Regions from separate parts of the Akkermansia sp. NBRC 115031 genome, predicted to be linked through region 1. Evidence: riboswitches for the same ligand, from Rfam matches in the RefSeq annotation. Region 1 holds a riboswitch; the other holds the start of a gene.

Region 1 (8,000 bases):
GTGGGCGGGCATCACTACGGCCACGTCCAGACTGTCCGCGTGTCTGGCTTGCCCGTCCTGTTCAAAGGGCAGCGCGGCCCGGTCCTCTTCCGGAATGCTGATGTTCCGTATCATCGGGATGACGCCCAGCACGGGCCTGCCCGTACGGTCCAGCATGTAGCTGTGCGCCGGGGCCAGCAGCTCCGGGTCTCCGCGGAACTTGTTGACCACAAAGCCCGCCAGCAGCTCTTTTTCCCAGGGGGCGAACGTCATCCATGTCCCCAGGAAGGAGGCGTACACGCCGCCCCGGTCAATGTCCCCGGTGAGCAGAACTTTGGCGCGCGCGTAGCGGGCCATGTTCATGTTCACCACGTCTGCGGATTTCAGGTTGATTTCTCCGGGGCTTCCGGCCCCTTCCAGGCAGAGGACGTCATACTCGTCCGCCAGGGAATCGTACGCCCGGCGCACGTCCGGCCAGAAGCGCCTTTTGGCCGTAAAATATTCCCGCGCCTCCATGTGGCCCACGGCGCGCCCCAGCACGATCACCTGGGAGCCGGTGTTGGAATGGGGCTTGAGCAGGATGGGGTTCATCCTGGCATCCGGGTCAATGCGGCAGGCCTGGGCCTGCACCATCTGGGCGCGGCCCATTTCCTCCCCCAGCGCGGTCACGCCGGAGTTGAGGGCCATGTTCTGCGCCTTGAACGGGGCCACCCGGTGGCCGTCCTGAAGAAAAATGCGGCACAGGGCCGCCGTGAGCACGCTTTTTCCAGCGTCGGAGCAGGTGCCCTGAATCATCAGGGCCGGTTTGGGCAGTTTGCGGAGAATGGCGGGGCCGTCTCCCTTCAGCTCGGCCCGCAGGGCCTCTGCCAGCAGGGCGTGTTCTTCCGGCGTGCGGACGCCTGCACGGAACCAGCCGCCGTTTTCCAGCCCCGGATAATTGGAGCAGTCGCGCAGCGCGATGCCGTGGTTTTTCAGGAGCCGGGCGGCCAGGCCGGAAGGCGCCCCCGCCAGGCGGAAGAGCAGGAAGTTGGCTCCGGACGGGAGCACTGCGGCGCCCGGCAGGGCGGAAAGCCTGCGGAACAGGTCTTCCCGGCGTTCCCGGTTCAGGGCGCGTTCCCCGTCCGCCCATGAAGGGGGCTGTTCCAGGACGGCCCGCGCCGCCGCCGCCGCAAAGGCGTTCACGTTCCACGCGGGCAGGGACTGCCTCAGCCGTTCCGCCAGCGGAGCGGCGCAGACGGAAAAGCCGCACCGGACACCGGCGATGCCGTAAAATTTGGTCAGGGAACGCAGGACAACCAGGTTGGGCAGAAGGGCCGCGTCACGGAGAAGCGATTCCGTTCCGTCCGCATAGTCAATGAAAGATTCGTCAATAATCCAGATGACTCCGGGGCGGTCCCGCACGGCCTGGCGCAGGGCCGGAACGTCCAGCAGGCCGCCGGACGGATTACAGGGATTCGCCAGGAAAACGGCGCTTCCGCCTGCGGCCTGTTCCGCCGTCAGGAGGGGTGACGGAATAAAGGAATTCCGTTCCTCCGTCCGGATGGAAAGAACGTCTGTGCCATGGCGCAGGCAGGCCAGCCTGTATTCGGAAAAAGCGGGTTCCGGAATAACGGCCTGTTTCAGTTCCAGCGCGCGCGGGAGGGCGTGAATCAGTTCGTTGGCTCCGTTGCCGAAGGTGAAGCAACCGGAAGGCAGCCCGTAATGAACCGCTGCCAGTTCCCGCAGCTCCGCCATGTCCGGGGAGGGGTAGGGAACGGCTGCATCCATGGCCTTCCACAGCGCGGAGGCAATGAACTCCGGCATTCCCTCCGGCCTCAGGTTGACGCTGAAATCCAGAATCTCCCGTTCGGGCCGTCCGGCGTCCGCCGCCAGGGATTTTAAATCTCCTCCGTGTGAAAAACTGTTCATACCGTAGTAGTAGAGACCGGAAGTCCGGACGTCCGCGCGTGCCGGGAAAAGGAAGGAAACGCCTTGAAGAAACGGTTTTTCCGGAAGTTGGGAACTCCTCTGAAAACGGAAATCCTTCCCCGCTGCGGGAAGGAGGGTGAAAGGCGCGTCATGGGCGCATCATGTCCTGTACGCGCCGGGGGTGACAAGACAAAAATGGAGAACTCCGGTTGGAAAAACGGGATGGCGTGCGGCGGCTGAAAAGAGGAAGCGTCCGCAAAGCGGCGGAATGTTCAAAGAAAAATTTTTTTGGCTTGTCATACCGGTCTCTTTGGTATTTCATCCGTCTCATGAACCCTTATGGGAAGGGTTACAGACCTCAGGGACGCCCGTAGCCGGGCAGGAAATAGATTGGGGAATACCGGTGTGAATCCGGAGCGGTACCGCCACTGTAAGCGAGCCTGTCTCGCAAGCCAGAAGACCAGCCTGTGGGGTTGTCCAACTGTTCGGCGAGTTACCGAACGTAAGGCACCACAACCATGCTTTATACGAAGAAAGCCCTTCAGATGGGCGCTATTGCCGTTGGCCTTGCCGCATTCGCAGGCCAGTCCTCTCTTGCCGAGTCCGCTAAAAAAGAAGACTCCAAGCCCTCCGCCAGTTCGGAAACCATGCAGGTCATGCCGGAATTGACCATGGCGTCCCACTTTACGGGCGTGCCGTACAACCGGTCCGGGGTATCCGTTTCCATCATCAATCCGGAAGAATTCCAGAAGGCGGGCATTGAAACCCTGACAGGAGCCCTTTCCCAGACTCCCGGCGTCTTCACGCTGGACGGCGGCGGCACCTGGCAGCGCGGTTCCGTGAGCAACACCGTCATCCGCGGGATGAACAAGGAAACCTACACCCTGACCATGGTTGACGGCATGCGCATCAGTGATGTCAACATGTCCGGCAACAAGCTGCTGGGGATCACCAATCTCTTTACGGTGGGCAATGTGGAAGTGGTGAAGGGCGCCCAGGGCGCCGTCTTCGGTTCCGGCGCCATTGGCGGCGTTGTCGCCATGGACACCCCGGAAGGGGAAGGCGATCCCGTGACCAGGATTTTTGCGGAAGCCGGTTCTTTCCATTCCTTCAACAGCTACGCGACTTCCTCAGGCAAGATCAAGAAGCTTTCCTACTTTGTGGGCGTGGGGTTTGAATCCACGGAAAACGATCCCACCATTTATCCGGCCATTTATGACAACCGGAAAGGCATGAACGACTTCCGCCAGTGGCAGGAAGCCGTGCGCCTGGGCTATGACGTCAATGACAAGGTGAAGGTGGGCTTTACCTACCGCCGCCTGGATTCCTACTTTGAATACCCCACGCCATATGTGGATTACGACCAGTGGCCCGCCGTGACGGACCCCCACCTGTACAACACGGAAGACAAGAACCGCAGCAACCTGGTGACGGGGCGCGTGGATGCGGAAATTACCAAGCTGTGGTCCACCAGCTTCATGATCGGGCATTACAACATGGACTATTCCACGCATACGCCGGGCTTCGATTTCCAGCCCAACGTGATGCGCAACCGCCGCTTCCAGACGGAATGGCGCAATGCACTTACGTGGAACAAGGAATGGAAGACGGTCGCCGGCATGGCCTGGGACCGCTCCGACTACATGAGCGAAAACAATTACGTGGCCAAGGATGAATGGCAGAGCACGCTTGCCTTCTTTGCGGAGCAGATGTGGGCGCCCACGGACAACTTTGACGCCAGCGTGGCCCTGCGCCTGGAGCATGATTCCGTTTGGAACAACCACTTCACGTGGCGTTATTCCAATTCCTGGAAGGTGACGGGCAAGGATTCCCCCACCCGTATTTTCGGTTCCGTGGGTTCCGGCTTCCGCGCCCCCACCTACTTTGAACAGTACGCCGCCAATTACGGCTACGTGGGCAATCCGGACCTGGACGTGTCCAAATCCCTGGGCGGAGACCTGGGCGTGGAACAGCGCCTGGCGGACAACCATTACGCTTCCGTAACGGGGTTCTGGACCCGCATTAACGATGAAATCGGCACCAAGAGCGTAGGCACGTGGCCCAACTCCTACACGACTTACGACAACTTCTCCCACGCCACTTCCTATGGCGTGGAAGTAGCGTTCAAGGGGCAGTTCAAGGATGCGTGGAACAGCGGCTATTATGCCAACTACACCTTCACGATGCCCAAGCGCGACTCCATCGGCAAATATGAAACCATCCAGATGGCCAATACCGCCCGCCATACCATCAACGCGGAGGTTTATACCTCTCCGGTTGAAAAACTGACGGTCGGCTTCGGCGTAACCTCCGCCATGGGGCGTACGGACTACAACTATGCCCGTCTGGACAACTTCTTTACGGCGCGTTTGTTCGCCAGGTACCAGGTGACGGACAATGTGGCGCTCCATGTGCGTGTGGAAAACCTGTTCGACCAGAATTTCATCATCACGAATGACTATAACTTCGGACCGCGCCAGGCCCGGGGGCTGGGAGTCTTCGGCGGCGTGACGGTCGAATTCTAATTGCTTTTCAGGACTAATTGTTGATTGCACCCCCATCTTCCGTCTTGCGGGCTGTTTCAGGCGAAGGGAACAGCTCCGGGCGGAAGATGGGCTTTTTGTTTTCCGGTGGTTCCGGAATCGGTTAACATGCGGCGGTAATCTGAGCTGTGTTTCGCTGGCTGTACATTCTGGGGGCGTTGGTCCTCGCCGTCTTTCTGGGAGGAGTCCTTTACTTCGCCCAGCGGGAAGCGGACGTTTGGCATGAGGCCTCCGGACGGACGGACGGCAGGGGCATGCCTGCCGTGTTTGACGGCTTCGTGGAACGGTGGAACAGGTCTGTGGAGCGGGAACTGCTCCGGGAACTGGCAGGCGGCGAGCGGAAGAAAAGCCTGCTGTCCGTCTCCCGTGGCGATGGGGATGGGCGGCGTCTGGCCGAGCAGGAGCGTTCCGTGGAACGCATCGGCAGAAGGCTGGAGCTGAAAGACCATATCCGCCTGCTTCCCCTGGAGGAGGTTCCTGCGGAATTGGAATGGCGGACCGGAATGGAGGAACCGGAAGTGGGTGACCCCCGCGCCGTGAAAGGGGGGCTGGTCCGGCTGTGGATCAATACGCCGTTTCCCGGAACCCTGCGGGCGTTCGGACCGGGAAGCGAGACCTTTTTCAACTACTCCGCCATTGACAACGTGTGGCTTCCCCTGGTGGGGCTGCATCCGGAAACCTTCCGGCCCATTCCGGGGCTGGCGGACCGCTGGGCTGTCTCCGCGGACGGGAAAACCGTTTTTTACCATCTGGACCCGGAAGCGACGTACTCGGACGGCCGCCCCGTAAGGGCGCAGGACTTCCTGCTGAATATCTGCCTCCGCACGTCCGGCTTTGCCCGGGACCCCTTCTGGACCACCCTGTTCCGTTCCACGTATGACCAGATTACGGTGTACGGGGATTCCGTCATTGCCCTGACGCTGCCGTCCCCCAGGCCGCTGCTGCCCTACATGGCCTGCGTGGATTTCCATCCGGCCCATCCCGGTTTTTACCATGATTTCAATTCCCTGTTTCTGGAACGCTACCAGTGGAAGGCGCCTCCGAATACGGGAGGCTATGTGGTGGTTCCCGGTAAAATAAGGATAGGCGAGCGCATCACCCTGGCCCGTGTGAAAAACTGGTGGGCGAAGGACCGGAAATACTACCGCTATTCCTGCAATGCGGACCAGGTGGAGCATGTATTTGTAAACCTGGAAAACAAGGCGGTTGAAATGTTCCGCCGCGGGGAGCTGGACATGATGAACGTCCGCAAGCCGGAGGTGTGGGAAAACAGGCTGGAACTGCCGGAAGTGCACCGGGGCTACATAGACAAATACAGCCTGGAAGCCGGTTATGCCTGCCCCCCGTACGGCCTGTATCTGAATTGTGCGGACAAGCTTCTGAAAAATCCCGGCGTCCGCAAAGGACTGGCGCATTCCGTGAACATGGGCATGGTGATTGATACCCTGTTCCGCGGGAATATGAGAAGGCTGGGCTCCTACATGGAGGGGTACGGCGATCTGACTCTCCCGCTGAAAGCGCCGGAATACAGCAAGAAAAAAGCCATGGAACATTTTGCCCGCGCCGGTTACCGGGAAATGGGGGAAGACGGCGTGCTGAAGAATGAACGGGGGGAACGGCTGGTGGTGGAACTGACCTTCGCGGACTCCTCCACCCTGATGACCAATGTTTGTTCCATCCTCCGGCAGGAGGCCCTGAAATGCGGGGTGGACCTGCGCCTGGACCCCCTGACCTATAATGTCTGTTCCCGGAAGGTATTTGAAAAACGGTACCAGGCTGCCCTGTGGGCGTGGCCGCTCCAGACGCCGTTCCCCCGGCTGTATGAAACCTTTGCTTCCGAGCTGGCGTACGATGCCCGCGGCAACCCCGTAGGCAACACGAACAATATCTTTGCCGTGGCGGACACGAAACTGGATGCGGCCCTGGACGCGGAGCGAAATGCCACGGATGGCTCCGCCCTGAAAAAAGCGCTTCACCGCGCCCAAAAGCGCATTCATGAACTCTGCGTCTGGATTCCCGGCTGGCGGGAACCCTACACGTACGTCGCCTGCTGGCGCTGGATACGCTGGCCGGAATCCCCCACGCGGTTCTGTTCCCCCCGGATTTACAACCCCCTGGAATCCCACCTGTACTGGGTGGATGAAAAAATGAAGAAGGAAACGCAGGAAGCCCGGCGCCGGGGCGTTTCGTTTGAAGAAAGGCATCAGGTGATACGTATTGAAAGACCGGATGACGCCGCTCCGTAATAAAACCAGCCCGCCGGCTCCTTTTTAAATTGAAAGGAGGCGGTTTTTCATCATAATTCCCCTGATTCTCTGCAACCGTTTATTGACTCCATAACCATGAAATTATCACTTTTTTCCGTTCTTCTTCTGGCAGGGCATCTTTGCATGGCCGCTCCCATGCCCCTGCCGGAATCCAATGACGGAGCCAAGCATGTCTTTACCACCAACCAGGAAAACTTCCTGATGGATGGAAAGCCCGTCAAAATCATCTCCGGGGAAATGCACTACCCGCGCGTGCCGCGCGAGCACTGGCAGGACAGGTTCCAGCGCATGAAGGCCATGGGCATGAACACCGTCTGCACCTATCTGTTCTGGAACGTCCATGAACCGGAACCGGGCAAGTGGGACTTCTCCGGAAATCTGGACTTTGTGGAATTCATCAAGGAAGCGCAGAAAGCCGGCCTGTGGGTCATCGTGCGTCCGGGGCCCTACGTTTGCGCGGAATGGGAATTCGGCGGGTTCCCCGGCTGGCTGCTGAAGGATGAAGACCTGAAGGTCCGCTCCCAGGACCCCCGCTTCCTGGAACCGGCCATGGCTTATCTCAAGAAAGTCTGCTCCATGCTGGAACCGCTGCAGATCACCAAGGGCGGCCCCATCATCATGGCCCAGGTGGAAAATGAATACGGCTCCTACGGCTCCGACAAGGACTACGTGAAAAAACACCTGGAAGTAATCCAGAAGGAGCTTCCGGGCGTAGTGCCCTTTACCTCGGACGGCCCGAACGACTGGATGATTAACAACGGCACGCTGCCCGGCATCGTTCCCGCCATGAACTTCGGCGGCGGAGCCAAGGGCGCCTTTGCCAACCTGGAAAAGCACAAGGGCAAGACTCCCCGCATCAACGGCGAATTCTGGGTAGGCTGGTTTGACCACTGGGGCAAGCCCAAAAACGGCGGCAGTACGGAAGGCTTCAACCGCGACTTGAAGTGGATGCTGGAAAACAACGTCTCCCCCAACCTTTTCATGGCGCACGGGGGCACCTCCTTCGGCTTCATGAACGGGGCGAACTGGGAAGGGGCCTACACGCCGGACGTGACCAATTACGACTACGGCGCGCCCATCTCTGAAAACGGAACCCTGACGGACCGTTACCGTACCTTCCGCCAGACCATTCAGGACTATTACGGTGATACGTACAAGCTCCCGGAACCGCCCGCGCAGCCGGAAATGATGGAGCTGCCGCCCATCACGTTTACGGAGAAAGCCGGCATGTTCAACCGGCTCCCGCAGCCTGTCATCCGCAAGGAACCCGTTCACATGGAAGCCCTGGGGCAGAGCCTGGGCT
Region 2 (8,000 bases), on a different contig from region 1:
ATCATGACCCATTCATCATCTTCGTTTTTCAGGTCAAACTCCGAATAGTGACGGCTATCAAAATAATCCTGTTCTTGACCTTCTCCAACAATTCGGTAATCCGGATAATGTTTTTTCACATATTCCCGTTGCTTTTCCAGAAGCTTATCCAAATCTTTCTCATCAAAAACAGCAGGATTTGTAATGGTAGGGATATCCTTGTTTTCTTCTTGCTGCTCAGGAGAAACGTCTTGCTGCTGTCTGTCTGGTTGGTGGGGCTTCTCTTCCTGTGCTTCAATCTGGCTGACGGACCCCAGCGTGCAGGAAATGGCTATAGCAAGTATCTTTGATGCAGATTCCATGATTCTGTCAGGTTATTAATGGTTTTTGCAATCTTCTTGCAATTGTTTTTCCATAAGGTTTTTTTCCTTCCTTGATGACATCAGGGATGTCTTTGGACTGATGATGCTCCACTTCGGACTGGGATACATTGGCCATGCGGCAATTCTCTATTCTGATATTGATTTCCCGTGATGGGCAAATTGACAGGTATGAACGGCGCGCACATGGCGGAATGCGTTATCCATTTCGGATTTTCAGTTGAATCGAGTGTTTTCGTGATTGTTTTAAGATGAAATATTAAAATAAAGGCGGCAATAAATTTCTTTATTGCCGCCTTTATTTTTTATTAGGATTCTATGAGTTTGCTGGAGGGCCTAGACACCCACCACGCCGCCGATAGTCTGGATGATGACCTTCGCAATGATGGTCATCAGGATGAGGGCCACGGGGTAGGCGGTGGCGTAGCTGACCACGGGAGCCTGGGAGTCCGTCTTGCTGGCGATGGCGCCCAGGGCCGGGGTGGAGGTCATGCCACCGCAGATGCCGCCCAGGCATTCCAGGATGTTCATCTTGAAGACCTTCATGCCCACGAAGTAACCGGCGAACATGCCGGAGCAGGTGACGATGACGCCCATGATGAACACGGCCGCGCCATGCGTAGCCACGGTGGTGACCAGGTCCGCGCCGCCCTTGATGCCGGCGTCAGCCAGGAAGAAGACCAGGCCCAGGTCCTGCAAAAGAAGGCGGGTGGGGCGCGGGATGTATCCCACGATGGGGCCCAGGCGGCCGAAGTGGCCGAGCAGCAGGGCCACAATCAGCGGGCCGCCGGCAATCCCCAGGGAGATGCCCAGGCCGTTACCCAGACTGAAGTTGACCAGCCCCAGAATGATGCCGAGCGAGAGGCCGAACCCAAGGGAAAGAAGGTCCGTCTGGTTCATGTCCTGGCTGCGGTGGCCTATTTTGTCCCCGTACTTGGTGAGGTTTTCCGGAGAACCCACCACGGTCAGCACGTCATTGCGCTCCAGCGTGGTGTCCCCCGTGGGGACGAAGGTGAAGCCCAGGCGGGAGATGCGGGAGATGATCACGCCGTCCGTTCGCAGGGTTTTCAGATCGCGGAGTTTGCGCCCGGCGTAGTTTTTGTTGGTCAGGATCAGCTTGCGGCGCTCCTTCTGGGAGTCCATGGGGTAGGGGTTGTCGCATACTTCCCCTAGGAAGGCGACGTCATGCGGCATGGTGTCGCTGTTGCCCACGATGAGGACTTCCGTTCCCTCCCGGAACGTGTCTTCCGGCGTCAGCGGCATCAGCCTGTCGTTGCGCACCACGCGGGTGACCATGCAGTGCAGGCCGTCCAGCAGCTTGCAGTCCGCAATGTTCTGGCCGATCAGGTTGGGCTGCGTGACGCGGACCAAGCGTGAGATGATGCTGGCCTCCTGCTTGGAGTGCATGGCCTTGGCCTCCTTGTTCAGGTCAAAGTGCAGCAGGCGCGGGAGAAGCTGGACGAAGAGGACCACGCCCACCACGCCGAACGGGTAGGCAATGCCGTAGCCGATGCTGACGCCGCTGCCGGAGGCTCCCGGCAGGCTTTCCGTGGCTGCCGCCAGGGCCGGGGTGCTGGTGCACGCGCCGGCGAAGATGCCGGAGGAAATCCCCGCGGGAACATTGAACCAGATGCCGAAGAGGCAGGTGAAGAGGGCTGAAATGCCTACAATCACGGCGGACATGACCGCGAGCTTGCTTCCCTGCTTGGCGATGGCGGAGAAGAAGCGGTTGCCCGCGCTGAGGCCCACGCAGTACACAAAGAGCGCCAGGCCCAGCTGGCCCACGCCGTTGGGGATGGCCAGGCGGTAGTGGCCGGCGGCCAGCGCTACGAAGAGAACGCCGGAGAGGCCGAGGTTCAGGCCGTATATTTTAATGCTCCCGAGGGCGATGCCGAAGAAGATGATTCCAAAGAGAACCAGGGTGTTGTGGTTGAGCAGGATGTCGAACATGGTCGGCTGGGTCAGACTTTGCCCGGAGCGAACTCGAAGTTGCGGAAGTGGACGGGGATGGAGGCCGGCTCCAGCCTGGTCCGGTCAAACAACCGGCTCGGCGCGGGGAGAGAGTTGAGTGTTTGTTTGGTCAGGTAGAAATTTTGCACGAAGTAGTTGCCCCCATACCCGCGCTTTGTCAAGTCGCGTATGATGTTGTTGACGTGATCTTCCGTCAATAAATCGGGATGGACGGTGGTTCTGACTTCAAAGGCGGTTTGGGAGGCGATCAGGTAGTCCAGAGTTGCGGAAAAGGAGGGGAAAAGGTCGGGCCTGCCGGTGACGGCGCCGTATTGTTCGGGGGGCGCCTTGTAGTCCAGGGCGATGTAGTCGCAAAGCCCCTCTTCCACCAGCGCTTTCACCACGCCGGGCCTCGTGCCGTTGGTGTCTATTTTAATCGCGAAGCCTAGCTGCCGTATCTCGCGGCAGATGGGGATAAGGTCGGGACACAGCGTGCACTCGCCGCCGGACAGGACTACCCCGTCCAGAAATCCCACCCGATCTCTGAGGAAATCAAGGTAGTCCGTCCGGTCTCCGGCAGGAGAGCCCGTTCCTCTGACCAGGGAGACGTTGTAACAGTACTGACAAAACAAGTTACAGCCTCTCAGCCAGAAGATGCAGGCCACCTTGTTTGGAAAATCCAGCAAGGTGAGCGGCGTGATGTCCGCTATGCCCCGGCCCGTTCCCATTGACTTCGCATATGTTATTGGGAAAATTACCGCGGCTGTTCCGTTTGGGCGGAGCAGGAGCAGGGACGGTCCGGTTCCACAAAGTGGACGCGGTCATGGAACTCGCCCTGTTTGCCGGCGTTAAAGGTTTCCACAGGGCGGTGATAGCCCATGACGCGCGTGTAAACGGTGCAGCGGGTACGGTCCTGTGCGTATTTGCTTAATATTTCCTGTTTGGTCATTGTCGTATTGATGGCTGGGTTTTGAAACGAGGCGGTTGGTTGAAGAGGGTTATTCATGCCTGTGGATGTGGAGCAGCTCTTCATCACAGAAGGGGCAGTACTGGTGCTCCCCGCGCAGGTAGCCGTGCTTGTCGCAGACGGAGAAGAGCGGGGTGACGGTCAGGTACGGCATGCGGAAGCGGGTCAGCACCTTGCGGACGATGTCCCGGCAGGCTTCCGGGGAGCTGATGGCTTCATTCATGTACATGTGGAAGACGGTTCCCCCCGTGTAGCAGCACTGGAGTTCGTCCTGGAGCTGGAGCGCACGGAACAGGTCGCTCGTGTGGTCCACGGGGAGCTGGGAGCTGTTCGTGTAGTAACGCTGCCCCACGGGCCCGGCCTGGAGGATGTCCGGATAGCGCTTCTGGTCCTCCCGGGCAAAGCGGTGGGTGGTGCCTTCCGCAGGGGTGGCTTCCAGGTTGTACAGGTTGCCGGTTTCCTCCTGGTACTCCTGCATGCGCAGGCGGATGAATTCCAGGATTTCCTCCGCAAAGGTCCTGCCTTCCTCGGAGGTGATGTCCATCGAGTCGTTGGAGAAGTTGCGCAGCAGTTCGTTCATGCCGTTGACCCCGATGGTGGAGAAGTGGTTGCGGAAGGTGGGCAGGTAGCGCCTGGTGTAGGGGTACAGGCCGCGGTCGTACATTTCCTGGACGAAGGCCCTTTTCTTTTCCAGGCAGGATTTGGCCAGGTCCAGCAGTTCCCCCAGCCGGGCGAACAGTGCTTCCCGGTTCTGCTTGAACAGGTAGCCCAGCCGGGCCAGGTTGATGGTCACCACGCCGATGGAGCCGGTCATTTCCGCGGAGCCGAAGAGGCCGCCGCCGCGCTTGAGCAGCTCCCGCAGGTCCAGCTGGAGGCGGCAGCACATGGAGCGCACGGCGTCCGGCTTGTAGGCCCGTTCGTCCGGCACGCGTTCCCCGTTTTCATTCACGGTGTACTGGCTGCCGATGAAGTTCTGGAAGTAGGAGGAGCCGATCTTGGCGGCGTTTTCAAACAGGAGCGGCACGTTTTCCCCTTCCCAGTCAAAGTCTTCCGTGATGTTGACGGTGGGGATGGGGAAGGTGAAGGGCTGCCCGGTGCTGTCCCCTTCCGTGAGCACCTCGTAAAAGGCCTTGTTGATCAGGTTCATTTCCTTCTGGAAATGCTTGTAGGTCAGCTCTGTCAGCTTGTTCACGCCGCGTTCCCGCGCCAGGGAGAGCAGGCCCGGGTCCTCCACCCCTTCAAAGAGGTGCTCCCCGCCGCTGAAGGGGGCCTGGTCCCGCAGGTCCCGCGGCACGGTCCAGTCGATCGTGACGTTGGTGAAGGGGGACTGCCCCCAGCGGGAGGGCACGTTCAGGTTGTAGACGAAGCTGCGGATGTCCTTCTTGATGCGCGTGAAATCCGCCTGGTCCTTGAAGGCGTAAGGCGCCAGGAAGGTGTCAAAGGAGCTGAAGGCCTGGGCTCCGGCCCATTCGCTTTGCAGAATGCCCAGAAAGTTGGCCATCTGGCCCAGTGCTTCCCGGAAGTGGCGCGGCGGCCTGCTGTTCACGCGGCTGCGCACGCCGTTGAATCCTTCGTTGAGCAGGTTGCGGAGGCTCCACCCGGCGCAGTACCCGGTCAGGCAGTCCAGGTCATGAATGTGGTAGTCCCCTTCCCGGTGGGCGGCCCCCTCCCGTGCGGAATAAACCTGGTCCAGCCAGTAGTTGGCAATCACCTTTCCCGCCGTGTTATTGATGAGGCCGGCGTTGGAATACGTGGTGTTGGAGTTGGCGGCGATGCGCCAGTCGCTCTGGCCGATGTATTCCTCCACCGTCTGCTTGCAGTCCACGTACGTGTTGCCGGAATAGAGGCCCCCGAGCTGTTCGCGCTGCATTTTGTGCAGGAAGCGGTAGGTGATGAAGGTCTTGGCCGTGTCAAAGTATCCGCAGCGGAACAGGGCGCGTTCTATCATGTCCTGGATTTCTTCCACATGCGCGCAGTCCTGATGGCTCAGCTTGGCTTCCACTTCTTCGTAAATGGAACGGTTGTAGGCGGTGCCGGAGCTGTGGAACGCGTTCTTGACGGCTTCCTCAATTTTGTAGCCCTGGTATTGTTCCTTTTTTCCGGAACGCTTGATGATGCTTGTTGCCATGGTGGGTGTCTCGCTTGGAAGGGATGATGACCGCTCATCCGCGAGCCTGGGCAAAAGCCTGGAAAAATCATAGGCAGGGGCCGCCGCATGCGTGCATTTTTAACAAGGGGCACGATGAGGACCTGTGCGTATGTTCATCCTGTCCGCGGGATGGGATACGGGGGCATCAGGTCGTCTTCTGGCTTCCGGTGCGACATGTGATGGGGACTTCCCGACTGCTGGCAGTCAGTGTCCGGTCCATCGTCTACCGGTTACAGCGGCGCGTCCGCGACGGATTTTCACCGTCTTCCGTTACCTGCGCTGAAACGCAATGAACCACAGAAAGAGAGCCCCCGCAAGGAAAATGTATAAATAATGTATTAAATATTTATAATGATACAATATGTTGTATATATGCTGCAGGGAATGGTTGATAACGCGGCATTCCCTTCCGTCATGGCACCATATGTGCCCTTGCCTCCCCTTTCCGGGGACCGGGGGAAAACGGGACAGGCCGAAAAGGGAAGATTCATTCCTCACGGAGAAATTTCAGCGCGGCTTTTTCCGTACCAGTCAAATGAATTTCTTTTCCTTTTCAAAAAACGGATGGCGTAAATCTTTCCTGCTGCTGGTTCTTCCCGCGCTTTCTGCGGGGAGCCCCGCTTCCGGCGCTCCCGCGGACTGGAATGAAAAGACCATCCGGGATAATCTCCGCCTGGTGGCGAAATGGCAGGCGGAGCATCCCAGAAAACGCTCGCCGCTGCACTGGACCTACGGCGCCTTTTATTCCGGCCTGGTGCAGTATGGCCTGGCCGTCCCGGAAGGGCCGGGATTGCCGCTGCTGAGGAAAACAGGAGGGGAACAGGAATGGAGAACCCTGAAACGGCATTACCATGCGGACGATCACGCCGTGGGCCACGCCTGGATGGAGATGGCGATGGAAGACGGAAATACCGCTGCGGCGGAGAAAATACGCGCCGTGCTGGACGGGGTGATGAACCGGCCCTCCTCCGCTTCCCTCCAGTTCGGGACTCCCGGCTGCCAGGACCGCTGGAGCTGGTCGGACGCCCTGTTCATGTCCCCTCCCGTGTTCGTGAAGCTGGCGGCCTATACCGGAGACCGCCGGTATCTGGAATTCATGGACAGGGAATACAAGCTCACCTGCGACTATCTTTTTGACCGGAAGGAAGGGCTGTTTTTCCGTGATTCCCGTTACTTCACCATTCCGGCGGCTAATGGGAAAAAGATGTTCTGGAGCCGGGGCAACGGCTGGGTGATTGCCGGACTGCCGCTTATTCTTCAGGACATGCCCGCGGACTGGCCTTCCCGCCCCTTTTATGAGGATCTGCTCAAGCGTATGGCGGCATCCCTGAAAAAATGCCAGTCGCCCGACGGTTCCTGGCACGCCAGCCTGCTGGACCCGGAAGAGCCCCCCTTGAAGGAGATGAGCGGCACCCTCTTTATCATGTACGGGATGCTGTGGGGGGTGAACCAGGGGTATCTGGATGCGGATGAATATCTTCCCGTCATCCGCAGGGCGTGGAAGGCCGCCTGTGATTCCGTCAACGCGGAAGGCGCGCTGGGCTGGGTGCAGCCCATTGCCGACAAGCCGGGCCATTATTCCGGGGAGGATACGGAAGCATACGGCGCGGGCGCCTACCTGATGGCCGGCACCGAACTGCGCAAATACGTCATTGGCCGGGACCATCCGCAGAGAAAGACTGTAACCGTCACGAACCCACTGGCCAAGTTCCGTCCTGCTGAAACCGTGTCGGTGCCCTGGACGTCCGGAACTTCCGGGAATGCCGCCGCCCTTCGCGTGTTTGACGTCCGCCACGGGCGCGTCATCCCGCACCAACTGGCGGATACGGATGGAGACGGAAGGACGGATACTCTTTTGTTCCAGAGCAATTTCCGGCCCGGAACGGCCCGTGATTTCTGGATTCTGAACGATTCCTCCCTGAAGGCGGCTCCTTCCGCGGACGTCTGTTTCAGCCGCCTGGTCCCGGAACGCCTGGATGATTTCGCGTGGGAGAACGATCTTACGGCGCACCGGATTTACGGTCCGGCCGTTGCCAGGCCGGCCCCTGAGGGGGAGGGCCTGATTTCCAGCGGAACGGATGTATGGAGCAAGCGCGCGGGTGCTCCCGTCATCAATGAATTCTACAAGCGGGGGGATTACCACCGGGATCATGGCAGGGGACTGGACATGTACAACGTAGGGCCGGGACGGGGCTGCGGCGGCATTGCCGTGTTCAGGGATGGGAAACCGCATGCATCCGGAAACTGGGCCAGCGCGCGGGCATTGTACAACGGTCCGGTCCAGACCGCTTTTGAGGTGGTTTATGCGCCGTGGGACATTGGCGGCGGCGTACGCGTGGCGGAGACGCGGAGGGTGGCTCTGGACGCAGGAAGCCGTTTTTCCAAAGTCCGCAGCACCTTGACCATCCGGGGGGCGGAAACGGTGAAGGCCGGCGTGGGAATGGATACCGGAAAGGGCAGGAATGATTATGAAACGGTCACGAAGGACCGGGAGGACGGCGGCTTGATGACGGCATGGAGCAGGCCCCGGAAGAATGACGGATGCCTGGGAACCGCCGTGATAGTTCCCTGGGGT

Evidence for each region. Region 1 has a riboswitch for cobalamin ahead of QSJ36_RS00870 (TonB-dependent receptor). Riboswitches for the same ligand answer to the same signal wherever they lie in the genome.
Region 2: another riboswitch for cobalamin. It lies ahead of QSJ36_RS10020 (ribonucleoside triphosphate reductase); the one in region 1 lies ahead of QSJ36_RS00870 (TonB-dependent receptor).

Annotation. Positions count from the first base shown of each region.
Region 1 covers NZ_BSQU01000001.1:222,151-230,150, forward strand. The annotation lists gene QSJ36_RS00865 (cobyric acid synthase) at 1-1,887, opposite strand, end outside; cobalamin riboswitch at 2,224-2,371, shown strand; gene QSJ36_RS00870 (TonB-dependent receptor) at 2,406-4,412, shown strand; gene QSJ36_RS00875 (extracellular solute-binding protein) at 4,559-6,676, shown strand; gene QSJ36_RS00880 (beta-galactosidase) at 6,773-8,000, shown strand, end outside.
Region 2 covers NZ_BSQU01000007.1:30,958-38,957, forward strand. The annotation lists gene QSJ36_RS09995 (hypothetical protein) at 1-341, opposite strand, end outside; gene QSJ36_RS10000 (hypothetical protein) at 349-477, opposite strand; gene QSJ36_RS10005 (TrkA C-terminal domain-containing protein) at 696-2,309, opposite strand; gene QSJ36_RS10010 (anaerobic ribonucleoside-triphosphate reductase activating protein) at 2,321-3,037, opposite strand; gene nrdD (anaerobic ribonucleoside-triphosphate reductase) at 3,064-3,258, opposite strand; gene QSJ36_RS10020 (ribonucleoside triphosphate reductase) at 3,308-5,404, opposite strand; cobalamin riboswitch at 5,555-5,756, opposite strand; gene QSJ36_RS10025 (glycoside hydrolase family 88 protein) at 5,961-8,000, shown strand, end outside.